2 regions of the Clostridium sp. JN-9 genome follow, and region 2 is predicted to be linked to the other one. Evidence: a T-box and tRNA genes for the amino acid it is inferred to sense, from the RefSeq annotation. Region 2 holds a T-box; the other holds one or more tRNA genes.
The links. A T-box is a leader RNA that pairs with one kind of tRNA and senses whether it is charged. The one in region 2 lies ahead of ileS (isoleucine--tRNA ligase), so its partner is inferred to be a tRNA-Ile.
Positions count from the first base shown of each region.

Region 1: it has a tRNA-Ile gene. The T-box ahead of ileS (isoleucine--tRNA ligase) is inferred to sense a tRNA for this amino acid. The anticodon was not compared.

Region 1 is NZ_CP035280.1:3,063,705-3,079,553, reverse strand. It holds rRNA gene EQM05_RS14815 (16S ribosomal RNA) at 114-1,625, shown strand; tRNA gene EQM05_RS14810 (tRNA-Ile) at 1,718-1,794, shown strand; rRNA gene EQM05_RS14805 (23S ribosomal RNA) at 2,009-4,916, shown strand; rRNA gene rrf (5S ribosomal RNA) at 5,126-5,242, shown strand; tRNA gene EQM05_RS14795 (tRNA-Asn) at 5,276-5,350, shown strand; gene fusA (elongation factor G) at 5,573-7,657, shown strand; gene EQM05_RS14785 (hypothetical protein) at 7,801-8,028, shown strand; gene EQM05_RS14780 (ROK family protein) at 8,123-9,073, shown strand; gene EQM05_RS14775 (CtsR family transcriptional regulator) at 9,202-9,660, shown strand; gene EQM05_RS14770 (UvrB/UvrC motif-containing protein) at 9,706-10,227, shown strand; gene EQM05_RS14765 (protein arginine kinase) at 10,239-11,270, shown strand; gene EQM05_RS14760 (ATP-dependent Clp protease ATP-binding subunit) at 11,292-13,745, shown strand; gene nagB (glucosamine-6-phosphate deaminase) at 13,939-14,673, shown strand; gene radA (DNA repair protein RadA) at 14,836-15,849, shown strand, end outside.
Region 2 is NZ_CP035280.1:164,488-180,336, forward strand. It holds gene EQM05_RS00845 (helix-turn-helix transcriptional regulator) at 1-257, opposite strand, end outside; gene EQM05_RS00850 (S41 family peptidase) at 467-1,792, shown strand; gene EQM05_RS00860 (helix-turn-helix transcriptional regulator) at 2,031-2,246, opposite strand; gene EQM05_RS00865 (hypothetical protein) at 2,520-2,687, shown strand; gene EQM05_RS00870 (DUF4179 domain-containing protein) at 2,838-3,971, opposite strand; gene EQM05_RS00875 (sigma-70 family RNA polymerase sigma factor) at 3,985-4,503, opposite strand; T-box leader at 4,893-5,146, shown strand; gene ileS (isoleucine--tRNA ligase) at 5,242-8,349, shown strand; gene EQM05_RS00885 (LacI family DNA-binding transcriptional regulator) at 8,514-9,509, shown strand; gene EQM05_RS00890 (AAA domain-containing protein) at 9,683-13,756, shown strand; gene EQM05_RS00895 (mannose-1-phosphate guanylyltransferase) at 13,834-14,898, shown strand; gene EQM05_RS00900 (ABC transporter ATP-binding protein) at 15,133-15,849, shown strand, end outside.

The DNA of each region.
Region 1 (15,849 bases), 320 kb from region 2:
TCAGATGACAGACATGATCTTTGAAAATTAAACAGAGAAGATAACAGGTAAAAACTTGTTAAATAAACCAGCAATTCTTTTATAGAGTATAAAGTAATGAGCAATCAAACTTTTAAATTGAGAGTTTGATCCTGGCTCAGGACGAACGCTGGCGGCGTGCTTAACACATGCAAGTCGAGCGATGAAGTTCCTTGGGGGACGGATTAGCGGCGGACGGGTGAGTAACACGTGGGCAACCTGCCTCAAAGAGGGGGATAGCCTCCCGAAAGGGAGATTAATACCGCATAACATTAGGGTATCACATGATATTCTAATCAAAGGAGTAATCCGCTTTGAGATGGGCCCGCGGCGCATTAGCTAGTTGGTGAGGTAACGGCTCACCAAGGCAACGATGCGTAGCCGACCTGAGAGGGTGATCGGCCACATTGGAACTGAGACACGGTCCAGACTCCTACGGGAGGCAGCAGTGGGGAATATTGCACAATGGGGGAAACCCTGATGCAGCAACGCCGCGTGAGTGATGAAGGTCTTCGGATTGTAAAGCTCTGTCTTTTGGGACGATAATGACGGTACCAAAGGAGGAAGCCACGGCTAACTACGTGCCAGCAGCCGCGGTAATACGTAGGTGGCAAGCGTTGTCCGGATTTACTGGGCGTAAAGGGTGCGTAGGCGGATGTTTAAGTGAGATGTGAAATACCCGGGCTTAACTTGGGTACTGCATTTCAAACTGGATATCTAGAGTGCAGGAGAGGAGAATGGAATTCCTAGTGTAGCGGTGAAATGCGTAGAGATTAGGAAGAACACCAGTGGCGAAGGCGATTCTCTGGACTGTAACTGACGCTGAGGCACGAAAGCGTGGGTAGCAAACAGGATTAGATACCCTGGTAGTCCACGCCGTAAACGATGAATACTAGGTGTAGGAGGTATCGACCCCTTCTGTGCCGCAGTTAACACAATAAGTATTCCGCCTGGGGAGTACGATCGCAAGATTAAAACTCAAAGGAATTGACGGGGGCCCGCACAAGCAGCGGAGCATGTGGTTTAATTCGAAGCAACGCGAAGAACCTTACCTGGACTTGACATCCCCTGAATAACCTAGAGATAGGCGAAGCCCTTCGGGGCAGGGAGACAGGTGGTGCATGGTTGTCGTCAGCTCGTGTCGTGAGATGTTAGGTTAAGTCCTGCAACGAGCGCAACCCTTATCATTAGTTGCTACCATTAAGTTGAGCACTCTAGTGAGACTGCCCGGGTTAACCGGGAGGAAGGTGGGGATGACGTCAAATCATCATGCCCTTTATGTCCAGGGCAACACACGTGCTACAATGGTGGGTACAGAGAGATGCAATACCGCGAGGTGGAGCCAAACTCTAAAACCCATCCCAGTTCGGATTGTAGGCTGAAACTCGCCTACATGAAGCTGGAGTTGCTAGTAATCGCGAATCAGAATGTCGCGGTGAATACGTTCCCGGGCCTTGTACACACCGCCCGTCACACCATGAGAGCTGGTAACACCCGAAGTCCGTGAGATAACCGTAAGGAGTCAGCGGCCGAAGGTGGGATTAGTAATTGGGGTGAAGTCGTAACAAGGTAGCCGTAGGAGAACCTGCGGCTGGATCACCTCCTTTCTAAGGAGTCGACATGTAAGGATAACTTACATGAAAGCTTGGTTTACTTCTCTGCTTAATTTTGAAAGATCATTTATGATCTTTATTTATTTGGGCTTATAGCTCAGCTGGTTAGAGCGCACGCCTGATAAGCGTGAGGTCGATGGTTCGAGTCCATTTAAGCCCACCATTGTTCTTTGAAAATTGCACAGTATAAAAAGTTTACATTAAAGTTAAGGTATACAAAAATACCTTTGTATTAAGATTACTTTATTTAAAGGAAAATTGATAGTAGCGAACAAGACGAGGAAAAGCTTGAGCGAGGAGCGGAGTTTACTCAAGGTAAATGAGCACCGCAGTGAAGGCAGCTGACGCAGTAATGGGTCGCTTATAGAGATTTTGAAGGTCAAGCTACAAAGGGCGCATGGTGAATGCCTTGGCACCAGTAGGCGAAGAAGGACGCGATAAGCTGCGATAAGCTTCGGGTAGGCGCAAATAGCCTGTGATCCGGAGATTTCCAAATGGGGAAACCCACATACCTAACGGTATGTACTATAAACTGAATTCATAGGTTTATAGGGCTATACCCGGGGAACTGAAACATCTAAGTACCCGGAGGAAGAGAAAGAAAAATCGATTTTCTAAGTAGCGGCGAGCGAAAGGGAAAGAGCCCAAACCAGGAACTTGTTCCTGGGGTTGTGGATAGATCAATATGTGAGACATCATTTAACTGAAGGTTCTGGAAAGGACCGCCGTAGAAGGTAACAGCCCTGTAAGTGAAAAAGGAAGTCTTAAAGATCTATTCCAGAGTACCACGAGACACGTGAAACCTTGTGGGAAGCAGGGAGGACCACCTCCCAAGGCTAAATACTAACTGGTGACCGATAGTGAAGAAGTACCGTGAGGGAAAGGTGAAAAGAACCCCGGAAGGGGAGTGAAATAGAATCTGAAACCGTGTGCCTACAACCGGTCATAGCACTTTAACGTGTGATGACGTGCTTTTTGTAGAACGAGCCAGCGAGTTACGGTATGTAGCAAGGTTAAGTACTTAAGGTACGGAGCCGAAGGGAAACCGAGTCTGAATAGGGCGACTAGTTGCATGCTGTAGACCCGAAACCGGGTGACCTATCCATGGACAGGTTGAAGCGGAAGTAAAATTCCGTGGAGGACCGAACCACATTGGTGTTGAAAAATCATGGGATGAGCTGTGGATAGCGGAGAAATTCCAATCGAACTCGGAGATAGCTGGTTCTCCTCGAAATAGCTTTAGGGCTAGCGTTGAGAATGAGTAGTGGAGGTAGAGCACTGAATGGGCTAGGGGCTGACAACAGTTACTGAACCCTATCAAACTCCGAATGCCATATACTTGAATCTCAGCAGTCAGACTACGAGTGATAAGATCCGTGGTCAAAAGGGAAACAGCCCAGATCATCAGCTAAGGTCCCAAAGTGTAAGTTAAGTGGAAAAGGATGTGGGATTTCTAAGACAACTAGGATGTTGGCTTAGAAGCAGCCACTCATTTAAAGAGTGCGTAATAGCTCACTAGTCGAGAGGTCCTGCGCCGAAGATGTCCGGGGCTAAAACTTACCACCGAAGCTATGGATGTACACTACGTGTACGTGGTAGAGGAGCTTCCTGTATGGGCTGAAGTCGTACCGAAAGGAGCGGTGGACTGTACAGGAGTGAGTATGCTGGCATAAGTAGCGAGAAATAAGTGAGAATCTTATTGGTCGAAAACCTAAGGTTTCCTGAGGAAGGTTCGTCCGCTCAGGGTTAGTCGGGACCTAAGCCGAGGCCGAAAGGCGTAGGTGATGGACAATCGGTTGATATTCCGATACCGCCAACTGACGTTATTACAAATGGGATGACGCAGGAGGATAGGATGTGCGCACTATTGGATGTGCGTCTAAGCACTTAGTCAGGTCAGACAGGCAAATCCGTCTGATCAATGATGAGGTGTCATGGGGAGCGAAATTATCGTCGCGAAGTATCCGATTCCACGCTGCCGAGAAAAGTCTCTATGGAGGAAGTTGGTGCCCGTACCGCAAACCGACACAGGTAGGTGAGGAGAGAATCCTAAGACCATCGGAAGAATTGTTGTCAAGGAACTCGGCAAATTGACCCCGTAACTTCGGGAGAAGGGGTGCCTGCCTCACGGCAGGCCGCAGAGAATAGGCCCAAGCAACTGTTTAGCAAAAACACAGGTCTCTGCTAAAGCGAAAGCTGAAGTATAGGGGCTGACGCCTGCCCGGTGCTGGAAGGTTAAGGGGATCCGTTAACGTAAGTGAAGCGGTGAACTTAAGCCCCAGTAAACGGCGGCCGTAACTATAACGGTCCTAAGGTAGCGAAATTCCTTGTCGGGTAAGTTCCGACCCGCACGAATGGCGTAATGACTTGGGCACTGTCTCGACAACAAATCCGGCGAAATTGTAGTGCAAGTGAAGATGCTTGCTACCCGCGATTGGACGGAAAGACCCCGTAGAGCTTTACTGTAGCTTAGCATTGAGTTTCGGTATTGTCTGTACAGGATAGGTGGGAGACTGCGAAGCAGGGGCGTCAGCTTCTGTGGAGTCACCCTTGGGATACCACCCTGACAGTACTGAGATTCTAACCGGTGGCCATGAAACTGGTCACGGGACATTGTTAGGTGGGCAGTTTGACTGGGGCGGTCGCCTCCTAAAATGTAACGGAGGCGCCCAAAAGTTCCCTCAGTGCGGTTGGAAATCGCGCGAAGAGTGCAAAGGCAGAAGGGAGCTTGACTGCGACACATACAAGTGGAGCAGGGACGAAAGTCGGGCTTAGTGATCCGGTGGTTCCTCGTGGGAGGGCCATCGCTCAACGGATAAAAGCTACCTCGGGGATAACAGGCTGATCTCCCCCAAGAGTCCACATCGACGGGGAGGTTTGGCACCTCGATGTCGGCTCGTCGCATCCTGGGGCTGAAGTAGGTCCCAAGGGTTGGGCTGTTCGCCCATTAAAGCGGCACGCGAGCTGGGTTCAGAACGTCGTGAGACAGTTCGGTCCCTATCCGTCGCGGGCGTAGGAAATTTGAGAGGAGCTGTCCTTAGTACGAGAGGACCGGGATGGACTGACCTCTGGTGTACCAGTTGTTCCGCCAGGAGCATGGCTGGGTAGCTATGTCGGGACGGGATAAACGCTGAAAGCATCTAAGCGTGAAACCCACCTCAAGATTAGATTTCCCATAGCGTAAGCTAGTAAGACCCCTAGAAGAACACTAGGTTGATAGGTTAGAGGTGTAAGCATGGCAACATGTTCAGCTGACTAATACTAATAGGTCGAGGGCTTGACCAAATAATTATACTGTGCAATTTTGAAAGAACAAGATTTTAATCTTTGTTCTTTAATTTAGATCTGGTAATAATGGCGTGAAGGGTTAAATGTCTAAATGACATTTAACGGGTAATTTAGCAAATCTGTGATTTGTGTTAAAAATTACACCGGTTACCTCTTAAGGTTACTGAGTATTTATGTCAAAAGCACTAAATTTAAATGTAAATGTATCTGGTAGTGATGGCGTGAAGGTAACACCCGTTCCCATTCCGAACACGAAGGTTAAGCTTCATTGCGCCGATGGTACTGCAGGGGAGGCTCTGTGGGAGAGTAGGTAGTTGCCAGGTTCAGTTAAATATTTTATTTAACTAACAAATTGTTCCGCGATAGCTCAACGGTGGAGCATTCGGCTGTTAACCGAAGGGTTGAAGGTTCGAATCCTTTTCGCGGAGCCATTTTTATTTTTTGAATGGTTATAATAATAAAGCTAATAATTAATTTATTTCGGTAGATAATTATTAGCTTTTTCTTTTTTAAATACATGAATAATGTTTCTAAATTTTGCTAATAAATATATTAACAAATAATTTAGAAAATTTAAATTATTTTAAAAGGAATTTTAATAAATAAATAGAATATATTTATTAAAGCCAAATAGTTTTAAGGGGGAATTGCTTATGAAAGATTTGAAAACAAAAAACTTGAGAAATGTAGGCTTTGTTGGCCACAGCGGATCTGGTAAAACTACATTAGCAGAAGCAATACTTTACTACACTAAGGCAAGCGATAGATTAGGTAAAATAGAAGAAGAAAATACAGTATGTGATTTTGATCCGGAAGAAAAGAAAAGAAAAATATCCATATCCACAGCAATTGCACCATGTGAATATGATAATACTAAAATTAATATAGTTGACATGCCAGGATATTTTGATTTCGTAGGAGAAGCAATAGAAGGTTTAAAGGCTGTTGACACAGTAATAATAGCTGTATCTGGTGTTTCCGGAATAAAAGTTGGAACTGAAAAGGCTTGGGATTATGTTAATGAAAATAAGATGCCAAGATCCTTTTATGTAAATAAACTTGATCGTGAAAATAGCAATTTTGATAAAGTTCTTACAAGTTTAAAGGATAGATTTGGCATCTCCGTTGTGCCAATTCAATATCCTATAGGAATGGAAAATGAATTTACAGGAGTTGTAAATGTTATTTCAAGAAGGGCAAGAATTTTTAATTCAAAGACAAATAAGATGGAGCCAGGAGATGTCCCACCTGACTTATTAGATAAAGTTGATGAATGTAAAAATATGATTATGGAAGCTGTAGCTGAGACAGATGAAAAGCTTTTAGATAAATACTTCTCAGAAGGCCAGTTAAGTGATGAGGAGATATATACAGGTCTGATAAAGGGCTCTATTAATGGAGACATTGCACCAGTAATGTGTGGAAGTGCATTGCATGGAATAGGAGTTGAAATATTATTAGAAGATATAGTGGAGTGTTTCCCTTCACCATTAGATGTGGAAGGAAAAAAGACAGTAAGTGTTGATAGCAACACAGAAAAAATGATTAAATTTGAAGAGGACGCACCAGCATCAGCATTTGTATTCAAAACAATTGCAGACCCATTTGTGGGTAAGTTGTCTCTATTTAGAGTTATCAGTGGAAAAATTAAATCTGATACATTAATATATAATTCAAACAAAGATAAGCAGGAGAAGATAGGCACATTGTACTTTTTGAAAGGTAAATCACAAATACCGGCAAATGAAATTACAGCAGGAGATATTGGTGCTGTGTCAAAATTACAATTTACATCAACTGGAGACACTTTATGTGACATAAATCATAAGATAATGTTTGAAAAAATTGATTTCCCTGAGCCCTCTTTATTAAGGGCAGTATTACCAAAATCTAAAAATGATGAAGATAAAATTTCAAACGGTTTAAATAAACTCCTTGAAGAAGATCCAACATTTAAGGTATACAGAGATTTGGAAAATGCTGCAACTATAATATGCGGAACAGGAGAAACTCATTTAGAGGTTATAGCAAATAAGCTTAAAACAAAATTTGGAGTTGATGTTTCTCTTGAATTACCTAAAGTTCCATACAGAGAGACCATTAAAAAAAGTGCAGATGTTCAAGGAAAACATAAAAAGCAATCTGGAGGCCATGGTCAGTATGGAGATGTTAAAATACTTTTCGAGCCTAGAGACGATGGGGATGAATTAGAATTTGTGGATAAGGTTGTAGGAGGTGTTGTGCCAAGGCAATATATTCCTGCAGTGGAAAAGGGTTTAAGAGAATGCATTCAGCATGGAGTATTAGCTGGATATCCGGTTATAAGACTCAGGGCAACTCTCCATGATGGATCCTATCACCCGGTAGATTCTTCAGAAATGGCATTTAAAGTAGCAGCCTCTTTAGCTTATAAAAAGGGACTAGTAGATGCTCAGTCTATACTGCTGGAGCCGATAATGCATGTTGAGGTTATTGTACCGGAAGATTATATGGGCGATGTAATTGGAGATATAAATAAAAAACGAGGAAGAGTACTTGGTATGGAGCAGGATGCTAAAAGTCAAAGAGTTATTGCAGAGGTTCCTCAGGCAGAAATGTTTAAATATGCTACAGATTTAAGATCAATGACTCAGGCTAGAGGAAGTTTTACAATGAAATTTGAAAGATACGAGGAGGTACCACCCACAGAGAGTGAAAAAATAATTGAAAAAGCAAAGAAGCAAAATGTTGAAGTATAGTTATAAGAGATCCTTTGCAGTTTAATGCTGCCAAGGATCTTTTCTTTTAAGTATACCTGGTATAATGTTACAGAATATTTTATAAGCTATATGTAAAAAATATTGCTAGGTTTTTATTATTCATCTTAAAGGAGCGGAAGTACATGTCAGACTATCGTTTATGGGTAAATTCAGATATTCAATTACAAGATTATAGTAGTTTTGATGATTATGTAAATATAGTTGATAAAAATGACAATCTTACTATTACATTGCATAATAACAGTGATGAATTAAAAGATATAATGTGTTCTATACTTATAAAGAATAATTTTTCAGTTACCGTAAGGGAAGACCAGGATGGCTGTTGTATTGAAGCAATTAAAAAATAGGCTATAAATTTTAATCTATTAAATATAGAGTTATGATGTAATGATATATAATGGGTATGTTATAATAAAATAAAAACCATAGGAGGTTTCAAAAGTGGAAAAAGATCTTGTAATAGGTATAGACTTAGGGGGAACAAAAATAAGCGGTGCTCTGGCAGATATTAAGGGTAACGTTATTAATAAATATACTATACCAACTAATGCAGACCAGGGGGAGCAAATAGTTCTTCAAAGAATAATATCCGTTATTGACAAGCTGATTGACGAGTCAGTGGAAAATACAGAAAATATTAAAGCAATAGGAATAGGATCACCAGGACCTTTAGATCCTAAAAAGGGAATGATTATCACAACACCGAATTTACCATTTAAAAATTTTAAATTAGTAGAACCAATAAAAAATAAATATAAAATACCTACTTTTTTAGATAATGATGCTAATGTTGCTGCCATAGGAGAATATATGCTTGGAGCTGGAAAAGGAACACAAAACATGGTGTATGTTACTGTAAGTACCGGCATTGGCGGCGGAGCAATTTTAAACGGAAAGATATATAGAGGCAATACTTTTAATGCTCTTGAAGTTGGGCATATGACAATTGAACCACAAGGACCAAGGTGTAATTGTGGTAATTATGGATGCGTTGAAGCACTTGCATCAGGAACAGCAATTGCTAGACAAGCTATAGAGTGTATAAAAAATGGAGATAACACATCTTTATTAAATTATGAAAAGGTTACTGCTGCAGAGGTATTTAAAGAAGCTGCTAAAGGTGATGCTTTATCACAAAAAGTATTAGATAAGAGCCTGGAATACTTGGGAATAGGAGTTGCAAATTTAATAACTATGTTTGATCCTGAAGTATTTGTAATTGGCGGTGGTGTAGCAAATGGAGGCAGCATAGTTTTTGAAAAAGTTCAACAGGTTGTAAATAAAAGATGTTTTCAGGTTATGGCAGAAAACTGCAGAATAGTTCCTGCTATGTTAGGCAATGATGCAGGAGTAATTGGTGCTGTATCACTTGCAATAATGGAAATTAAGTAATTAATGAATAAATATTTTTGAAGCTAATAAATTATTAGCTTCTTTTTGTATAAAAGTATTGAAATTTATGAAAAAATATATTAATATAAAATAAAGGTCAAAGAAAGACAAAGACAAGGAGGCCTAACATGGTTAGATTATCTGATGTAATTGAACAGTTTATAAAAGAGATGATTGAAGATAATAATTCAGGTGAGGTTCAAATACAAAGAAATGAACTTGCAAATCATTTTAGCTGTGCACCGTCTCAAATTAATTATGTACTTACCACCAGATTCACAACAGATAAGGGTTATTATATAGAAAGTAAAAGAGGAGGCGGCGGATGTATAATTATTAAAAGGGTTCTACTTGATGAAAACAAGCCATTTATGGAAGTAGTAAACGAGAAAATTGGAGACAGCATAACCTATGATTCAGCTGCTCAGATAGTTGATGCCTTATATGAATCCGAATTAATAACTAAAAGAGAAGGAAATTTAATAAAAGTAACCATGAATGACAGAACATTGAGTTCATGTACAGAAAGTAAGAATAGATTAAGAGCAGATATTTTGAAATCAATGTTCTTAGTAATAATAACATAGGTGGTATAATGTGGTATAATTTATATAATTTAGAGAGGTGATAATATGTTATGTGAAAATTGTAAGAAAAACGAGGCTACAATTCATATTACTAAAATAGTAAATGGAGTAAAAAGAGAAGCTAATCTTTGTGAAAAATGTGCAAGAGAAAAACAGGGGTTAGAGTTAAATAATGACTTCTTTGATGTAGGGGCTCCATTTACATTTCAAAATATTCTGGGTGGGATTGTTGATTATATAAGTCAATCTAATAATAGTGATAATAATACGGAGCTTGTATGTCCTAACTGCGGCACAACTTATTCTGAATTTAAAAAAACAGGACTATTAGGATGCAGTCAATGCTATAAGAGTTTTAATCAGACAGTTATGCCGATAATAAACAGAGTGCAGCTGGGCTCGGAGCATAAAGGGAAAATACCTAAAAAATTAGGAAAGGGCATCATTGAAAAGAAAAGGATAGTTACTCTTAAGGAAGAACTGCAAAAAGCAATTGCAGCTGAGGAATACGAAAAGGCAGCTGAACTAAGGGATAAAATAAAAGAACTTCAAAAGGAAATTGGTTAGGAGGAAAGAGTATGGAGAATTGGTTGAAGGCTGAAGGAAAAAATGATGATATAGTTATAAGCAGCAGAGTCAGGCTTGCTAGAAATATCAAAGATATACCTTTCCCTGATAAGTTAAGCGATGAAAAAGGTAAGGAAATTGTTGAAATGATTAATGATTCAATACTTGATTTACCAGAGTATAAGGATAAATTTAAAACCACAAAATTGTGGGAATCCGATTCACTTAACAATAAGACTTATTTTGAAAAGCACTTAATTAGCTATAAATTATTAAGCAATTATAAAAAAGCTGCATTTATCTCAGACAAAGATGAAACGATTAGTATTATGCTGAATGAAGAAGACCATATCAGAATTCAGTGTATAACTTCAAGCTTAAATTTAGAAGAGGCATATGATACAGCAAATAATCTGGATAATTTAATTGAAAGTAAAGTAGATTACGCCTATGATGAAAGATTAGGATATTTAACAGCCTGTCCAACTAATGTTGGAACTGGAATGAGGGCATCAGTTATGATGCATTTACCTGCTTTATCCATAAGTAATGAAATAACTGATATCTTAAAAGCTGTTTCTCAGGTAGGAATGACAATAAGAGGGCTCTATGGAGAGGGATCAAAGGTAAGCGGCAACTTATATCAGATATCTAACCAGATTTCATTAGGTATAACTGAGAAAGAAATAATGAATAACTTAAATGCTGTAATAAATCAAATAATTAATCAGGAAAATATCTCAAGACAGAAGTTAATGCAAAATTATTCATATGAAATTGAGGATAGGATGCATAGGGCTTTAGGAATATTGAAGTCAGCAAGACTGCTTGATTTATCAGAGGGACTAAACTTAATCTCTCAAGTAAGATTAGGAGTAGAATTGGGAATAATTAAAAATGTGGATAAAAAGCTATTAAATAGCTTATTAGTTAATACTCAACCAGCAATGCTGCAGAAAATTTTCAATACAAAGCTAAATGAAAAAGACAAGAATTATTATAGGGCACGAATCGTAAGAGAAACATTAGATCAAAAAAATTAATAAAATAGGGTGGTGATTTTTATGATGTTTGGAAGGTTTACCGAAAGAGCACAAAAAGTTTTAGTTTATGCTCAACAGGAGGCACAGAGCCTGCAGCACGGTTATGTGGGTACAGAACATATACTTTTAGGAATACTAGATGAAGAGGGTACGGCTAAAAATATTTTAAATAATATGGGAATAACAGCAGATGGGGTAAGAGAACTTATAGAAGAATATGAAGGAAAAGGGGACATGGACTTATTTAGAAATGAAATCCCCCTTACTCCAAGAACTAAAAGACTTTTAGAAATCAGTCTTTTAGAAGCAAGGGATTTAAATCATAATTATATTAGTCCAGAACACATGCTTCTTGCATTAATCAGGGAAGCAGAAGGTGTGGCTTTTACAATTTTAAGTAATCTTGGTGTTGACTTTGAGAAACTGAGAAAAGAGTTATTAGAAAGTTTATCTGGCGAACAGAATAATTCAGTTAGTAATTCAGCTAATGCTGCAAAACAGGACACGCCAACTTTGAACCAGTATGGCAGGGATTTAACACAAATGGCCAGTGAAGGAAAGCTTGACCCAGTAATTGGCAGAGATGCTGAGACACAGAGGGTTCTTGAAATTTTATGCAGAAGAACAAAAAATAATCCCTGCTTAATTGGTGATCCTGGAGTTGGAAAAACTGCAATTGCTGAGGGCTTGGCTGAGAAGATAGTTGCTGGAAATATACCTGAAATATTAAAAAATAAAAGAGTAGTTACTTTAGATTTATCTTCTATGGTAGCAGGATCAAAGTATAGAGGTGAATTTGAGGAAAGACTTAAAAAGGTAATGGATGAAATAAGAACATCTGGCAATGTAATATTATTCATTGATGAAATTCATACAATAATAGGAGCAGGTGGAGCAGAAGGGGCAATTGATGCATCAAATATTTTAAAGCCTTCACTTGCAAGAGGAGAAATTCAGTGCATTGGTGCCACAACTATTGATGAATACAGAAAGTATATAGAGAAGGATACGGCACTTGAAAGAAGATTTCAGCCAATAGTGGTTGGAGAACCTACAAAAGAAGAGGCAGTGCAAATACTGCAGGGCTTAAGAGATAAATATGAAGCTCACCATAGAGTAAAAATCACAGATAATGCAATCTTAGCTGCAGTGAATTTGTCTGATAGATATATCACAGACAGATATCTTCCGGATAAAGCTATAGACCTTATGGATGAGGCTGCTGCCAAGGTAAGAATTGAAAATATGACAACACCTCCTGACTTAAAAAATATAGAGTCTGAACTTGAAAAGACTACAAAGGAAAAAGAGGATGCAATTCGAGTACAGGACTTTGAAAAAGCTGCTAAGCTGAGAGATAATGAAAAACAACTTAAGGATAAATTAGATGGATTAAAGAATGACTGGAAGACATATAAAGAAGTATCAAATCTAAAAGTTGACGAGCCGCAGATTGCTGCAGTTGTATCCAAGTGGGCTAACATTCCAGTTGAAAAACTTACTGAAAAGGAATCCGAAAGATTACTAAAACTTGAAGAAATCCTGCATAAAAGAGTTATAGGTCAGGATGAAGCAGTAAAATCAATATCAAGAGCTGTCAGAAGAGCAAGGGTGGGATTAAAGGATCCAAAAAGACCAATTGGTTCATTTATTTTCCTGGGACCTACTGGTGTTGGTAAAACAGAGCTGTCTAAGGCATTAGCTGAAGCAATGTTCGGTGATGAAAACAATATGATTAGAATTGATATGTCAGAATATATGGAGAAATATTCAGTATCAAGATTAATTGGATCACCTCCAGGATATGTTGGATTTGATGATGGAGGACAGCTCACGGAGAAAGTGAGAAGGCACCCATACTCTGTAGTATTATTTGATGAAATAGAAAAGGCACATCCTGAAGTATTTAATATACTATTACAGATATTAGAGGATGGCAGATTAACAGATGGAAAAGGAAAGACTGTAAACTTTAAGAATACTATTATTATTATGACATCAAATGTAGGAGCATCTACTATAAAAAAACAAAAGTCTATGGGATTTGCTTTAAATGGTGAATCCGAAAAAGAAACAGAATATGAGAGCATGAAAGAAAATGTCATGGAAGAACTGAAGAAATCTTTCAGACCTGAGTTTTTAAATAGAATAGATGATATTATAGTATTCCATCAGCTGGATGAAAAAGATTTACTTCAAATAGTAAAATTAATGCTTAGAACAGTAACAAAAAGATTAAAAGAGCAGGATATAAGTTTATTATTTGACAATGAATCACAAAAATATCTGACCAAAGAGGGATTCGATTTAAACTACGGTGCAAGACCATTAAGAAGAGCCATAACAAAAACTGTTGAAGATAAGCTTTCAGAAGAGATCTTAATGGGACATGTAAAAAAAGGAGACACTGTAAGTGTTGGGGTAAAGGATAATGAATTGAATTTCCAAAAGGTAGATCAAAAGGTAGCTCAATAAGATTATAAGACTCTGTATAAAAAATACAGAGTCTATATTTTTAAAGTTTTATTTCATATGGTAAATAAAAGAATAAAATATATTTATATTGGTATAGACAACTATAGGTATATAGGTTATAATATATATAGTGAAATCGATCAGGCAAATAAAATTTATTTATATAATATTTAAGGGAAGAGGTAGATTATTAATGAGAGTTGTTACAGTAAAAGATTATAATGAATTAAGCAAAGCAGCAGCACTTGAGATTGCTGAAACAATAAATAACAAAATGGATTGTGTTTTAGGATTAGCTACAGGAAGTACTCCTGAGGGAACATACAAGGAGTTAATTAACCTATATAATGAAGGCAAGGTGGACTTTTCATCTGTAACATCTTTTAATCTTGATGAGTATAAGGGATTACCAGCAGGCCATCCTCAAAGTTATAGATATTTTATGAATAGTAAATTATTTGACTATATTAATATTAATAAAGATAATACATTTGTTCCAAACGGAATGGCAGATGACATTAAGGCCGAGTGTGCCAGCTATGATGAAAATGTGGCAAAGCATGGTGGAATTGATATTCAAATTTTAGGAATAGGTCAAAATGGTCATATTGGTTTTAATGAGCCATCAGAGTTCTTATATATGAATACTCATCTTACAAATCTGACTCAAAACACAATTGATGTAAACTCAAGATTTTTTGATTCAAAAGATGAAGTACCAACACAGGCTATTACAATGGGCTTAGGCAGTATAATGAAGGCAAAGAAAATATTATTACTGGCTAACGGCAGTAACAAAGCAGAGATAATTGGGAAACTTGTTGAAGGTAAAATAAGTACTAATATACCAGCATCAATTTTACAAGTCCATAGAGATGTAACAGTAATAGTTGATGAAAGTGCAGCAGCTTGTTTAAAAAAACATTGATAAGAAAATAAACATTATAGAGTAATTATTAAATAAGTAAGATACTTGTTATAAAATAAAATGACAAGTATCTTATTTTTTTGCCATATTTCTGTTTTAAGACAACTAAAAATGATAAAATAAGGTATAATATACTTTTAGATGAGTATAGGAGCTGATGTAATGGGAAAAGTAAAAACCGTATTTGTATGTCAACAGTGCGGATATGAGTCATTAAAGTGGATGGGAAAATGTCCGGGCTGCGGTGAGTGGAATACCATGGCTGAAGAGGTAAAGGCTTCCCAGGATAAAAGTATTCTAAGTATTATAACAAATAGTTTACCTAAAAAAATAACTGATATAAAATCTAGTGAATATGAAAGAATGGACACTGGAATTAAAGAGTTAAACAGAGTATTAGGTGGTGGACTTGTAAGAGGGTCACTTACACTTATATCTGGTGCACCTGGCATTGGAAAATCAACACTTTTACTTCAGACTGCTGAATATATTGCTGAGAAATATGGCAAGGTATTGTACGTTTCTGGGGAAGAGTCTGAGGAACAAATAAAAATGAGAGGCGACAGATTAAAAGTTCACAGTTCTAATTTGTATGTTGTACCTGAAACAAATATGGATGCAATAGGGGAACATATAAAAAATATTAATCCTGTTTTTGTCATAATGGACTCAATTCAGACACTATTCAAACCAAATATTACTTCCGCACCTGGAAGTGTGTCTCAAGTTCGCGAAACAGCTAACGATATAATGAGAATAGGGAAAACAAATAATATATCATTTTTTATTGTCGCTCATATCACTAAACAGGGGGAACTAGCCGGACCAAGGGTTTTAGAGCATATGGTGGATACGGTGCTTTCCTTTGAAGGTGAAAGAACTGAAGAGTTTAGAATTCTTAGGACAGTAAAAAATAGATTCGGAACTACAAGTGAAATTGGAGTATTCGAAATGAAAGAAGAGGGACTTATTGAAATTTATAATCCTTCGCAAGTATTTTTAGAGGATACTTCATTTCAAAAAGAAGGCTCAATTGTAATTGGAATAATGGAAGGAACAAGGCCTATATTAGTTGAAATTCAGGCACTTGTAAGTGAGACAAAGGCAATAATGCCAAGAAGAACTGCCGTTGGCATTGATATACAAAGGTTAAATTTAATATTAGCTGTTTTAGAA
Region 2 (15,849 bases):
GTTGCTTGTATCTTTTCATCCTGAAGAAGATAGGAAGCAGTAACCCTAAAATCAATATTCCTTTGTTTACAAACATTATTGATATTATTGGCAATTACTTCAGCAGCATTAGTGGAAAGCCTAACTTTGTCATTTTCAATCATGCTAATTAGATTACGTGTAATTTCATTACCCGTAATTTCATCTTGCTTTAATCCTAATGATTTTCTAATATTTTTAATTTTTTCACCTGAAGATATAATTTTAATATTATCCATACGCACTTCCATATAAAAATATTTTAGTCAAGTAAATTATAGTACAGAATTTAACAAATGTAAAATTAAATGTTTACATTTGCTATGGGTGGTGGTAATATTTACATAAACAATAAGATAATTGTAAATAAGAATATTGACAAAATCTAATTATATATTTATTTAAAGTCAATAATGGACATACTAGGGATGCCTGGGGGGTGATATCTATGAAAATGAAATTTCAGATAATAGCTATTTTATGTATAGCTATTATATTTTCATCTTGCGGTGTTGCAAAAAAGGACAATGCTTTAACTCTTAGTAATGTTTCCAATTTAACAAATGAACAATGGATAGAGGATATTAATTACTTGGAAAAGAATCTGGCAAAAAAACATACCAATGTCTACCATACTATTACAAAAGAAGAATATGAAAAAGAATTCAGTGACTTAAAAAAAGAAGTCCCTGAACTGAAGGAATATGAAATTAAATTAAAGCTGGCCCAAATAGTTGCTTCTGTTGGAGATGCTCATACAGCTTTACGCGTAAATTTAGAGGCAAGATTTAAAGATGGTACTAATCTTTATCCATTTCAACTACATTGGTTTGGTGATGATTTAAAAATAATAGCTATAGACAGGAATTATGAAAAGTTTTTAGGTAATACTTTAATTTCTGTGAACAATACACCAACAAAAGAAGTGATGGCTAAGATTAATACTTTAATCTCTCATGAAAATGAGCAATGGTCAAAAAATCTTAATGAAGAACTTATCCGAATACCAGAAGTACTAAGGTTTCTAAACATAACAAAAGAAAACAAAGTTCAGTTTAGTTTTAGTGATGATAAGGGTAATATAATAAAATTAAATTTATCACCACAGACTGGTAAATTAGAAAATATGGTAAGCGTAGAGGATTCACTTACTAAAACTGTGTCTATGTATAATAATGACATGAATGACTATGACAATGCTTTTTGGTATAAATATATCCCAGATGATAAAATAATGTATTTCCAATATAATCAATGCATTGACAGGAATATTGCAAAACATTATGGAATTGAAAATTATGAAAAGTATCCTGATTTCAATAAGTTTACTGATGAGTTAATTAAAGAGCTTAATGATAAAGAAATAGATAAATTCATTATAGATTTAAGATATAACAGAGGTGGAGATTCTGGATTAATGAATGGATTTGCACGGAAGCTCTCAAATATTACGAAGCTAAATGGTAAAATATTTGTGCTAATAGACAAAAACACATTTTCATCTGGTGTAATTGCCTGTGTTTCACTTAAAAAAATAACTAATGCCATATTCATAGGAGAACCTACAGGGGGAAATGTAAATTGCTATGGTGATATAAAAAAGCTTATATTGCCCAATTCTAAAATTCCAATTTCGTACTCTACTGAATATTTTGAATTAGCACCTGAATATGAAGAAAATTTCACACCTGATATACCAATAGAGCAATCCTATATAGATTACACTAAAGGAATTGATGATGTTTATGAAGCTGCAAAGGCTTATAAAAATTAATGGAAACAAAAACTGGTCCAGTTTTTGTTTTTTACATTTCTTTATGATATTTAGAAAAGTAAGCCATATAGACTATGAAAATAAGCAGATAAGCCGCGGCAGCAAGTAAAATTATAAGTAAATTGTACTTCAATATACTATATATAATTACAAGAATACCAAATATTATCCCAATAACATCAAAGGCCTTTGCTTTTGCTTTGATTTCAATAGAATTAATAGTCCAATAAATACATAATTAAAAGTCTTCATCTTTAGAGTCCCCCTCATAAATAAATATTTCTTCAATGCTGACCTTAAACAACTTTGAGATTTTAAAAGCAAGTATTATGGATGGATTATACCTTCCATTTTCAAGTGAACTGATTGTTTGTCTTGTTACTTCAAGTTTTTTTGCAAGCTCTTCTTGCGTAATACCATGTTGTTTTCTAATTTCTTCAAGTCTATTTTTCACTACCATTCCTCCAATCAATCTATGTAAAGTTCACTATCCATTATCAGTGTATGACTAATTTTTATCTATGTCAAGCAAGCTTTCCATTTGCACTTAAAAAATTAGCTCAACTATCCATTACCACTTCCAGTAAATACCTCTATATGCTTCTACATAATTATGGTACAATATCCAAGTAAAATATGATAACCGCAGATGGGTGGCTGCGGGGGTTTTGAACGTTTTATCCCCCTTGGACTATTGGTGATATATCATCATAGTTAGGGGGTGGTATTGGATATGCTAGATTTGATTGTAAAGAGTTTTGCAGCCATTTATATTATTAGATTAGTGTTAAAACATAATCTTTTTATTTCTAAGTTAATTATAAATGTAAAATTTCTTGGAATTCACATAGAAATCAATGGCAAAGAGAAAAAGCACCCATCCAGCAAAGAATAGTGCTTTAAGCTCTTAGATTCACATAATAATTTTATCCAATAGCCCTAAAACAAAATAAATGTTCTAAGACTTAGCTTAGTGTTGTCGCACTAAGCTTTTCTTATTTATATTATATCAAAATTTCTATAAAAATAAACAATAATTTTTTAATTAATTGGAGGAAGCTTTAAGCAGATTAATCTCATGAGTATTTCCATTTAAATCTTTGACAATCATTTTTAAGCTGCTAATCTTATCAAAAGCTGTAATGGAAAAAGTCTTTGTTACATTAGTTTTATTGTCACCATTACTAGTTTCTACAACCCATTTTGTTGGCTTGTATACGGTTCCTTTATCATCTACCAATGTGATATTATCAATATCTTTTAAAGTATCTTGACTTAAAGGTTTTACCTGATTATTAAAGTTAAAAGTAATATCCATTCCAGTAGGCAGCATTTCAGCAGAAACAATATTTACAAAGGCATTTTTTTCAGAAGCTTTAAATACAATTGGTTTAACATCCTTAAATTTGTTATCTAGTTTTATGTTAGTCTTCCATGTACCATCAATGACTTTGTATAACTTTACTCCTGCTTCTTGTAATTGTTTCTTGGTATCATTGTCTAAATTAGGTAGTGTTTTAGGATCTATTTGGGCTGAGGCATCTGCATACAATTCTATTTTATTGATCTGAAGGTTAAAATTATTTATATCTTTGAAGCTCTTTGCTGCTGATACAGCATTTTCATCACCAAATCCATCCATAATGTTTAGAATATCATTAAAAACTAATTCTCCTTTTTCTTTATCTACACTGCAGCTATAATCTTCAGAAAGAGGTATTTCTTTACCATCATCAGTCTTGATACTGCAGCTAAGCTTAGCATTCTTAAAATATTTCAATGAATCTTTATCAGCAAACTTTAGATTTAAGGATAGGGCAGCTCTTTTACTGTCTTTTAAAACATTGCTTACCTTTATCTCCACGCCGTTGCTTTTCATAATATTATTATCTACATTTTGAATATAGCCATTATCTACTGCTTTCTGAACACCATAATTATTGCCGAATAAGGAATTCTTCACCGCGGCTATTGCAGTATTTCCAAAGGCAGCTCCTCCAATTATAGCTACAGCCGCTACAGCCGCTGCTATCTTATGTTTATATTGAAATTTAAATTTATTATTTTTACTTTTTCTTATTTGATTAAAAGCTATTTCTTTCTTTTTTAAAACACTGGCTGGTATTACCACGTCATCATTTAGAATTTTTTCCATTTGATCTTCAAAATTAATACTCATTATCTAATACCTCCTACAATACACTTTCATTAAGATAAACTGATTTTAATTTTTGCCTGGCCCTGCTTAATCTGCTTTTAATGGTGCCTTCCTTTTCATTAAGTGTTTCGCTGATCTCTTTTGTTGTAAGCCTGCTTACGTAATACATAACTATTACCAGCCTGTATTCATAGGGCAGTTTATTTAAAATACTTTCAAAATCTAATTTTTCCTCTGAGTTTTCAACATAAGCAGCATTGGTGCTTTCTAGTAAACTATAGTCATCTACATACAAGACTTTATCGTCGCTTATTATATCATTGCACTTATTTATTAAAATTTTAATTATCCAGGTTTTAAAATAACAAGGTTTATTAAGCTTCTTAATATTAGTAAAAGCTGCAAGAATTGTTTCTTGTATAGCATCACCTATACTCTCTTCATTTTTAAGCCTGGATCTTGCTATTTTATACATCTGAGGCATGTATTCATCAATAATCTTAATAAAGGCCTCATCATCTCCATTTTGAGCCTTCTTTATTAGCAATTCCATAGTTATCTCCTTCCTCGAAACACCGAGTAAACTTCCATTCTTATAGTCGGGTTATGCATAAAGGTCATAAAATTCATATGCGCATATGTTGTAAAGCTTAAATTATTCATTTTCAATATCATTACTAAACTCAGTCTGATAAATTTGAAGCTGCTCACTTTACACTTATTAGACTTAAAATAAAATAAAATGGTTGCATATAAAGTTATTTATATACATGTGAATGATAAAATAAAGTATACCAAAAATTAGAGCTAAAAGTATACCACCTATAACATTGAGATATGGAGATATATACCGTATCATGGTGTAGAATACTATGGAGTTTTATACTGAATATTTTTGCATATAAAATATTTGACAACAAAAAACGTATATAATATAATATTCTAAAGGCTTTGATCAGGAAAAGTAATTGGACTTTTTTCTTAAAGAGAGTGGGAGCTGATGGAAACCCATAGAAGGAATCTAATAAAAATCACCTGGGAGCTTAATATTGAAAATCTGAACTATTTTAGGCAAGTAAACTATTACGTAATTCTGCGTTAAAGAATAGAGTATCATAGATGTTGTTATAATATTTGTTGTACTTGAATTATAAGTTCACCATAGGTGGTATAGCGGTTATTTCTCCGTCCTAATCAGGATGGAGTTTTTTATTTTATAATTGCAGCATAGTATTACGTAAAATGGGCTGCTCATGCAGAAAGATGGGAAATATGAAGGGAGTTAAAGATAATGTATAAGAAAGTAGATTCTTCAAAAAGCTTTGTAGAATTAGAATCTGATGTACTAAAGCTATGGAAAGAAAATAAAATAGTTGAAAAAAGTTTTGCACTTAATAAAGATGGAGAGTATTTTACATTTTATGACGGACCTCCAACTGCAAATGGAAAGCCTCATGTGGGCCATGTGCTTACAAGGGTTATTAAGGATTTAATTCCAAGATACAAGGTAATGAAGGGATATAAGGTTTTAAGAAAGGCAGGATGGGATACTCATGGACTTCCTGTAGAACTTGAAATAGAAAAGAAACTGGGTATATCCGGCAAACAGCAAATCGAGGAATATGGTGTAGAAGCTTTTGTTAAACAGTGTAAGGAAAGCGTATTTACTTATGCTAATATGTGGAAGGATATGTCTGAGAAGCTTGGATTCTGGGTAGATATGGATCATCCATATGTGACATACCATAATGATTATATAGAATCTGTGTGGTGGGCATTAAAGCAGATGTGGGATAAAGGCCTTTTATATAAAGGCCACAAAGTTATACCATACTGCCCAAGATGCGGCACAGCCCTTTCATCTCACGAAGTTGCCCAGGGCTATAAAGACGTAAGAGAGTCTACAGCTTTTGTTAAATTTAAAGTAAAAGGTGAAGAAAATAAATATATACTTGCATGGACAACAACACCATGGACACTGCCAAGCAACGTAGCTCTTGCTGTAAATAAAAAGTATGATTATGTAGAAGTAGTGAATAATGGTGAAAATTTAATACTTGCTAAAAAGTTATTAAATGTACTTGAAGGTGAATATGAAATAGTCAATGAATTCAAGGGAGAAAAATTATTAGGAATGGAATATGAGCAGCTGTTCCCATTCTATACTCCTAAGGAAAAAGCATTCTATATTGTACACGGAGACTTTGTTACTTTAACAGATGGTACTGGAATAGTACACATTGCTCCTGCTTATGGTGAAGACGATAATTTATTAGGCAAGAAATATGGATTACCACTTATAAACCTTGTGGATGGAGAAGGAAAATTTGTTGACTGCGTAGAGCCCTGGAAAGGGATTTTTGTAAAGAAAGCAGACCCTAAAATATTAGAGTACATGAAGGAAACAGGCATACTTTATAAATCAGAAAAATTTACCCACTCATATCCTCACTGCTGGAGATGTGATACACCATTGCTTTATTATCCTAGGGACAGCTGGTTTGTAAAGATGACATCTTTAAGAGATAAGCTGCTTGAGAACAACAATAAAGTAAATTGGTATCCTGATAACATAAGGACAGGAAGATTTGGGAAGTTCCTTGAGAATGTAATAGACTGGGGAATAAGCAGAGACAGATATTGGGGTACACCACTTCCAATATGGGAGTGTCAGTGTGGACATAGAGAATGCATAGGCAGCAGGGCTGAGCTGGAGGAAAAGGGGATAAATGTTCCTAAGGATTTGGAATTCCACAAACCTTATATAGACAATGTTAAGCTTAGATGTCCTAAGTGCGGCAAAGAAATGACAAGAACCCATGAAGTAATTGACTGCTGGTTTGATTCAGGTTCTATGCCATTTGCACAGCATCATTATCCTTTTGAAAACAAGGAAGTATTTGAAAAAAATTTTCCTGCACAATTTATATCTGAGGCTGTTGACCAGACAAGAGGATGGTTCTATACACTGCTTGCTATTTCCACAGCTTTATTTGATACAAATCCCTTTGAAAATTGTGTTGTTTTGGGGCATGTTTTGGATAAACACGGTCTTAAAATGTCAAAACATAAGGGAAATGTTGTGGATCCATTTACAGTATTAGAAAAAGAAGGAGCAGATGCTACCAGGTGGCATTTTTATACAGCCAGTGCACCATGGCTTCCAACTAGATTTTCCGAGGAAGATGTTGCAGAAGCTCAAAGAAAGTTTATAAGTACACTATGGAATGTATATTCATTTTATGTACTTTATGCTGAAATAGATAAATTTGATCCTTTAAAATATGCAGATTTTGTTTCTGAAAATGTAATGGATAGATGGATAATATCAAAATTAAATACTTTAATAAAGCAGGTTGAAGAACATCTTGATAATTACAGAATAACTCAGGCAGCATTGACAATAGAAGACTTTGTAGATAGACTTTCAAACTGGTATGTAAGAAGAAACAGAGCAAGATACTGGTCAACAGAGCTTACAGATGATAAAATAGGTGCTTATACTACTTTATATAATGTTTTAGTAACCTTATCAAAGGTTGCCGCACCTTTTATACCATTTATAACTGAAACCATATATCAAAGTCTTGTTGTAAGCATGGATCCTAATGCAGTTGAAAGTGTCCATCTCTGCAAGTGGCCAAATTATGACGAAAGCCTTGTTGACAGCAGTTTAGAGAAGGATATGGATTTAGCTTATACAGTGGTAAAGCTTGGAAGAAGCGCTAGAAATTCAGCTAATATAAAGAACAGACAGCCTCTAAGTGAAATGCTCATGAGCACTAAATCACTTCCTGAATATTATGATGATATTATAATGGATGAATTAAATATCAAAAAGGTTGAGTTTGGAGCAGACTTGTCTAAGTATGTAAGCTTTGAAATTAAACCAAATCTGCCTGTGCTTGGAAAGGCTTATGGAAAGCTGATTCCTGGAATCAGAAAAGCAATATCAGAAATGAATCAGATGAACCTGGCACAAACTATTAATAATGGCGGCACCGTAAAAGTAGATGTTCAGGGAAATACCATTGAACTTACCAAAGAAAATTTACTGGTAACAATGCAGGGATTAGAAGGCTTTGCATTTGCTGGCGAAGGTGAAATAGGGGTTGTTTTAGAAACAACAATTACAGATGAATTAAAAGAAGAAGGGTATTTAAGAGAAATTTTAAGTAAGATACAAAATATGAGAAAAGACAGCGGCTTCCAGGTTGCAGATAAGATAAACTTATATGTTGGATACAATAAAATGCTTGAAGCTATAGTAAGAAAATATGAAGATGAAATTAAAAAAGAAACTCTGGCTGTCTCAGTATTTTATAATGAACCTGCAGAATATTCAGATTGCAAAATTAATGGTGAAGACTTTAAATTGTCAGTAAAAGTTGTAGAATAGTGTTGAACAGGGTATGGTAAATAAATATTATGCCCTGTTTTTTTAACATATTTGCAAAAAAGTATACTCAAACCTGCAAAATAACACAAACTACCTTGTATTGAAAAGGTTATACTAGTATAATATTATAAATATGTAATAGAAATTAAATGGGAGTTGATAATATGGCAGCATCAATCAAAGATGTGGCAAGAGAAGCAGGGGTGTCAATTGCAACCGTATCCAGAGTATTAAATGACGTGGATGTAGTTAATGAAGAAACCAAGAAAAAGGTTATTGAGGCTATAAATAAATTAGGATACAGACCAAATATAGTAGCTAGAAGTTTAAAAACTCAAAGAACAAAAACCATAGGAATTATTATTCCTGACATATCCATACCTGTTTATCCAGAAATAGTAAGAGGTGCAGAGGACGGAGCCAATATATACGATTACAATATAATGCTTTGCAACACTGATCTGGATCCAGAGAAGGAAAAGGAGTATTTAAGGGTTCTTAAGGAAAAGATGGTAGATGGCGTTTTATACATGAGTAATTCACTTGAACAAAGTGTTATTCAATTAATTAAGGAACTTCAGCTGCCAACAGTACTTGTTGAAACCAGGGACAAAGAAGAGGAATTTCCAAGTGTAAGTATAGACAACACAGGAGCAGCTTTAGATGCAGTACAGTATTTAATAAATAAGGGAAACAAGAGCATTGGATTCATTGGCTCCCATGAGGACGAATTAAATGCCTCAGCTTTAAGATATTTAGGCTATAAAAAAGCTTTGGGGGAAAATAATATAGATATAGATGATTCCATAGTTTCATTTGGCGGCTTAAAATCAATTGACGGCTATACCGGTGCTAATAAAATATTTGATAATAAGAAGGTTGATGCATTATTTTGTGCTAGTGACGAAATTGCAATGGGTGCAATTAATGCATTGAGGGACAGAAGAATAAAGGTCCCAGAAGAAGTAGATGTAATGGGCTTTGGCAATATAAATTCAGCTTCTGTTTTTTATCCTAAGATTACAACAATATCTCAGCCTATGTATGACATGGGATCCTTTGGAATGAGAATGCTGATAAAACTTATTAACAAACAGCCTGCTGAAACAAATAATTATGTTCTTGACTATGAACTGGTAGAAAGAGATTCATGCAAATAAACAAATAAAAAAAGTGATATGCCATTATTGCATATCACTTTTTTTTGCAAAAAATAGTCTAAAAATAATGTCATTAATAAATAAATATTGTATAACGATTTTTTTGAATATATGGAGCTATGATGGTATAATCTTACATAAAAGTAAATAGTATATAGGTTGGTGGTGGGACTATGGAAAATAGAAATAAAATTAAGGACATTTTTAATTATCTTTTGCAGATTAAAAGACTTAGCAATAAAAAAATAAGGAATGTTTCTGACTATGATAAAAGCTATTGGGAGTCCGACTTAAACCATATGGGAGGATGCATTGTATCAAGGGACAGCTCAAAAGAATGGTGGCTGAAAATAAATAAAAAGGCCAAGGGAATATATGATCAGTTTTTTAGAATATTACTGGATAAAGAAAAGAATGGTGAGAAAACCGAAATTATATGGGGACATGGACTGTTTGAATGGGACACAGGCGAACAAAAAATAATTCATCCATTTTTTATAACTAAAATGGAAATTACTTTTGATGAAAAGCTGGAAGCTTTGTTATTAACTCCAATTGGTAAAACAAAAATGGAAACCAACTTTTTAAGAGGTATTAATGAATTTCCCATGGATGAATTAATTAATATTGAAAAAGAGTTTAATTTTATGTGCATAGACCCAAGGAAATTTGATGAAATAAAGCCTGTTTTGGATGAAATCGTAAAGAAATGCAAGGCTTCAGATTTTAAAATATCATATAATGATAATTTTGCAGGGATAAGTAAGGTAAATGCAACAGATGAGCCTTATATTTATAATTCACCAGTAATTATTGTAAGAAAAAATAATATCAATTTATGGGAGAAAGAGTTAGAAGATACAATAAAGTATATAGATGATGATTATGATATACCTAAGCCCGTTGAAGCATTAGTGGAGGAGAAGGAGATTGTACAAAGCGATTATGATAAAAGTCAATGGAATGAAGTGAAAAAGAATATATTATTCCCATTACCTTCAAATGAAGAGCAGAGAGAAATTGTGAGAAGACTCTGTGACAATTACGGGGTTGTGGTTGAAGGGCCTCCTGGAACCGGCAAGAGCCATACTATAGCAAATCTAATATGTCATTTGTTAGCCCATGGGAAAAAAGTTCTGGTAACTAGTGAAACAGATAGAGCACTTAAAGTATTATCTGATAAAATACCAAAGGAAATAAGACCCCTCTGCATGAATGTAACCAGTAATGAAACTGGCTCCATAGAGAATATGGATTTAAGTGTAAGACAAATTGTAGATAATTTATCTGTTGATAGGGAAAGTCTATGTAATGATATAAAAGATCTGGAGGAGGAGTTAAGAGAAAATAAGAAACAACAAAGAGAATTGGAAGAAAAGCTTAGAAATTACAGTAAAGCCGAAGGTTCAGATATTAATGTTAACGGTAAAAACTATAAAATGGCAGATGTGGTTAAATGGATAAAAGACAACGAAAATGAATATTCTTATATAAAAGACAAAGTAAACATAAGCCAGGTGAATCCGTTATCAAATGAAGAATTTAATAGAATTATAGAATTATTAACTTTCTTAGGGAAAGATGATATTAAGCAGATAAATTTAATGAAGCCTCTATTAGATAAACTGCCATGTTATGAAGAAATATCTGATAAAATGCAAAATTTGAACAAGCTTGCAGCTGATGTGGACAAGTTTAAGGAGAACTTAACAGGATGGCAGATACCTAGAAGTACTAAATGCAATTTGGACAACCTTTGTGAATCGGCATACAATGCAATTAATTGTTTAAATAAATTTGAGAATTGTGGTATGGAAAACTTTATAAGGACATTTAGAAAAAGCAAAACTGTAAGAGATAATGTACGCAATATTTTGTATAAATGCAATAGCTATTTGCTGAAGATAAGCAGATTAGACGAAGAAACAGGTAAACATCTAATAGAAATCCCAAGTCAGGTGCCAATGGCAAAATTCACTGATGATTTTGACAAGGTATATGATAAATTTATATCTAAAGGTCATATTGGAGTGATTTTTAAAGCTATTAATAGAAATTGTATGTATATACTGAAGGATTGCAAAGTAGATACAGAAAGTATATGCACTACAGATCAGATTATTGCTGTGAGATTATATTTAGAAAGAAAGGAAATTCAGCAGCAGCTTATCTGCACATGGAATTTATTTGCAAGTCAATATGATATGGAAAAAGTTAAAGTAAATAATCATGAGCCAATTATTAAAATAGAGCAGTATATTGAAAACATCAGTATGCTTTGCAGCTGGGATACTGATGTAAAAAAAGATATCATAGACAGACTTCATGACATTAGAATTCCTGAAAATTTAAACTGGTACAGCATTAATACTTTTAATAAAATAATAAAAGCAGTTAACAGCATTAAGAATATGGATGAATATGAAAATCTAAAGGCATATTTCATTGTGCTAAAGAAATTAATAATGTCAGTGAGGGGATTAGAGGAGCTTTATACAGCCATTGAAACCAACGATTTAAACAAAATTAAACACTGCTATGACAATATTGAAAGATTAAGAATAAGAAAAGGAGATGTAATAGAGCTTGATAATATTTTGGACAAACTTAAAAAAGTCTGCCCTGAACTTACAGAGGAATTGTTAAATACTAATGACTATAGAAAATATAAACACTTTAATAAGGCATGGAAGTGGAAACAGCTGTACTGCTATATTAATAAAGTCAACAGTATTGATAATGAAGCTTTAATTGATGAATACAGACAAAAGAAAAACCTTGAAAGCTTTATTATAAATTCATTAATTGGAAAGAAAACATGGTTAAATCAGATAAAGGTTATTTCACAAACTGAACAAAGAAAATTAATTTCATGGATGGAGGCTGTTAAGAGAATTGGAAATGGCAAAGGAAAGCTTGTAACCACTTATAGAAGAATAGCACAGACTGAAATAGAAAACTGCAGAAATATTATACCTGTGTGGATAATGCCATTTAATAAGGTAATAGAAAATTTTAAATTATCTAAAGAGAAATTTGATGTAATAATATTTGATGAAAGCAGTCAAAGCGATATATTTTCAATATGCGCACTTATGAGGGCCAAAAAGGCAGTTATAGTTGGAGATGACAAGCAGATTGGTCCTGAAAATATAGGAATTGAGGAGATTTCAGTAAACAGATTAATAAAAGAATATTTAAATGAAATCCCTCAGGCTCAGTGGTTCGATTTAAGGGCAAGCTTATATGATACTGCATTAAGAGTATTTCCTAACAGACTTATGCTTAAGGAGCATTTTAGGTCCGTTCCTGAGATAATTCAATTCAGCAATAGTTTTTACTATAACAAAAGCATAATACCTCTTAGAAAAGTTGACAGCAAAAACTCTTTAAACCCTCCAATAGCAGCAGTAAAGGTTGAAAATGCATTAAGGGATGAAAAGAAATCAGTAAATATAAAGGAAGCCACAGAGCTGGTGGGAAAGGTTATAGAGTGCTGCAATAATAAAAATTACAGTGGTATGTCAATGGGAGTAATATCACTGCTTGGAGATGATCAAAGCCAGCTCATAGAAGATTTATTAAGAAATAGGCTAGGCGAAAAAGAACTCCTTAGAAGAAAATTAATCTGCGGAGATGCGTATTCTTTTCAAGGGGATGAAAGAGATGTTATGTTCCTGTCTATGGTAGTTGCAAATAATATGAAATTTGCTCCTTTAACTAAGGAAAGTGACAGGAGAAGATTTAATGTAGCTGGAAGCAGAGCAAGAAATCAAATGTGGGTATTTCATTCTATTGATTTAAAGGATTTAAACCCTAATTGTGCCAGATATGCACTTCTTAAATATTGTGAAAACTATGGAGAGTACAAATATGAATTTAATTTAAATTATATATTTAAATATAAGCTTCAAAGAGAAATATACAGCAGAATAAAAGAAATGGGCTATAAAATTATTCCCCAAATTAAAATTGGAGTTTATAACATTGATTTTATCATTGAAGGGGAAAGCAATAAGGCAGCTGTAATATGTGAAGGCGACAAGGATAATAATATGGATATAGCTAGTGCACTAATGCAGCAAATTAACCTGGAAAGGATAGGGTGGAATTTTATTAGAATAAAAGCCAGCGAATATTATTTAAATAAGGAGGATACACTGGAGAAAGTCTGTGATAAGCTTAATGAATTGGGAATAGAAAAATGTACCAGCAATGAGTCAGTTAAAAAACTTCAAATAATATAAATATAAATTGTTCCATTTTCACCTATTGGCCATGTTTTACATATGATAAGATATAGCATTTTTGGGAGTGAACATTGTTGTTATATGCACTAATTCTTGCAGGAGGAAAAGGAACAAGGTTATATCCACTATCAAGAACAGAAAATCCAAAACAATTTTTAAAGATAATAGATAATAAGAGCTTTCTAAGAGCAACTGTGGATAGAATAAAGCCAATTGTAAGTAAGGAAAATATATATGTTGTTACAAATGAGCAGTATATTGAAAAGATATACCAGGAGTTACCTGAAATTGATAGAAAGAATATATTTGCAGAACCTGAGAATAAAGAAACTGCAACATGTATTGGTCTTTCAGCTGTAAAGCTGTTAAAAAAGGATAATGATGCAACAATGATCGTTCTTCCTTCTGACCATTATATAGAAAATGAAAAAATGTATACTGATACCATAACTCAGGCAATTGATATAGTGGATAAAAGAAGGGGGCTTATTACCATAGGGGTTGTACCCACTAGAGCTGAGACTGGTTATGGATATATCGAAATGGGAGAGAGAACTATTGGTGAAATACCCACATACAAGGTAGAAAGATTCCTGGAAAAACCAAACATTGAAGTAGCAAAAGATTTGCTTTTAAAAGGAACCTATCTTTGGAACAGCGGAATGTTTATATGGAGAGCAGATGTATATTTACGGGAGATGGAAAGGTACCTTCCTAAAATGTACAAAAGCATGATGAATATTTATCAGGCACTGGATAGTGAAGAAGAAGAGCAGATAATTAGACAGGAATATTCACTTATCGATGGAATATCCGTGGATTTTGGAATCATGCAGAAGACAAGAAGGGCATATGTTATTAAATGTGAATTTGATTGGGATGATATAGGTAATTTCGACTCATTAAGCAGGTTTCTACAAAATTTCCGGGGAAATAATGTAGTAGGAAATACTTTTTTGGAACAAAGTGAGGATTGTATAGTATTTGCCGGGGAAAGACTTGTAATTGGGTTCGGAATAAAGGATATAGTAATAGTTGATGCCGGAGATGTGCTTTTAGTTATGAATAAAAGCAGAGATCAGGAGATAAAACATTTGATAAATGTTATGAAAGATAAGGATCTTAATAAATATTTATAAAGCTGGTGCTTCACCAGCTTTATAATTTTTTGATTAAGGTACCTGACCCTTAGTAAGAGTTGGAAACGGAGTTTACAATTTTTACTTTTTTATTAAAACTTAGAGGATATTAATTACCTTTGTGGAATATTTCATATGATAAAGTGATATTAATGAATATTTACGGTTCAGATGATGTCATTATATATGGCAGTTATAGATAAACTTTTTTAGAGAAGGGGGGAAAAATTTGTTTTGAATGAGAAAAACTTTTTTAAAACATTTCTATTATCTAAAAAAGGAATATGGTCAATAGTATGGCAATGCTGTTTTAGTCTCATAGAATCAGGCTTAGCAATTTTTTTAATTTATAAAATTGCTAGTCTTACTGATTTTGTTGTTAATCATGATTATGATAAATTTATAAATGCTTTGCCTATCTCTTTTTTTGCAATAATAATGCAGGTAATTAGCTATTATCTTGAACAATATATGAAAATTAAATGCAAAGCTGAATTTTCAAACAATGTGAGAAACTTAATAGGAGTAAAAATCATACATACTCCACTATCACTAAAAGAGAAGTATAGTTCAGCAAATATTCTTTCTGTTTTTAATAATGAAATTGAGTTAATACAAGATTATGTTGGTAATATAGCAGGTATAGCAGCTAACCCCATAATTGCTATAGTTAGTTGTATTTATTTTGCAAATATTAGTTACAAATTATTAATTGTTTCATGTGTGTTAATTCCTGTTTCAACTGTAGTTTACAATCATTTGTCTAAGCCAATTCAAAGAAAAACAAGAGGAATACTGGATGAAAAATCTAAATTAAATACAATTACAAAAGATGTAATCAGTGGTTTTTATGTAATGAAAGCATTCGGACTGCAGCCATATTTTTTAGATAAATATTCAAACCAAGTAAATACTATTGCTAATAAGGAAAAAGAAAAAGACAAAATGAAT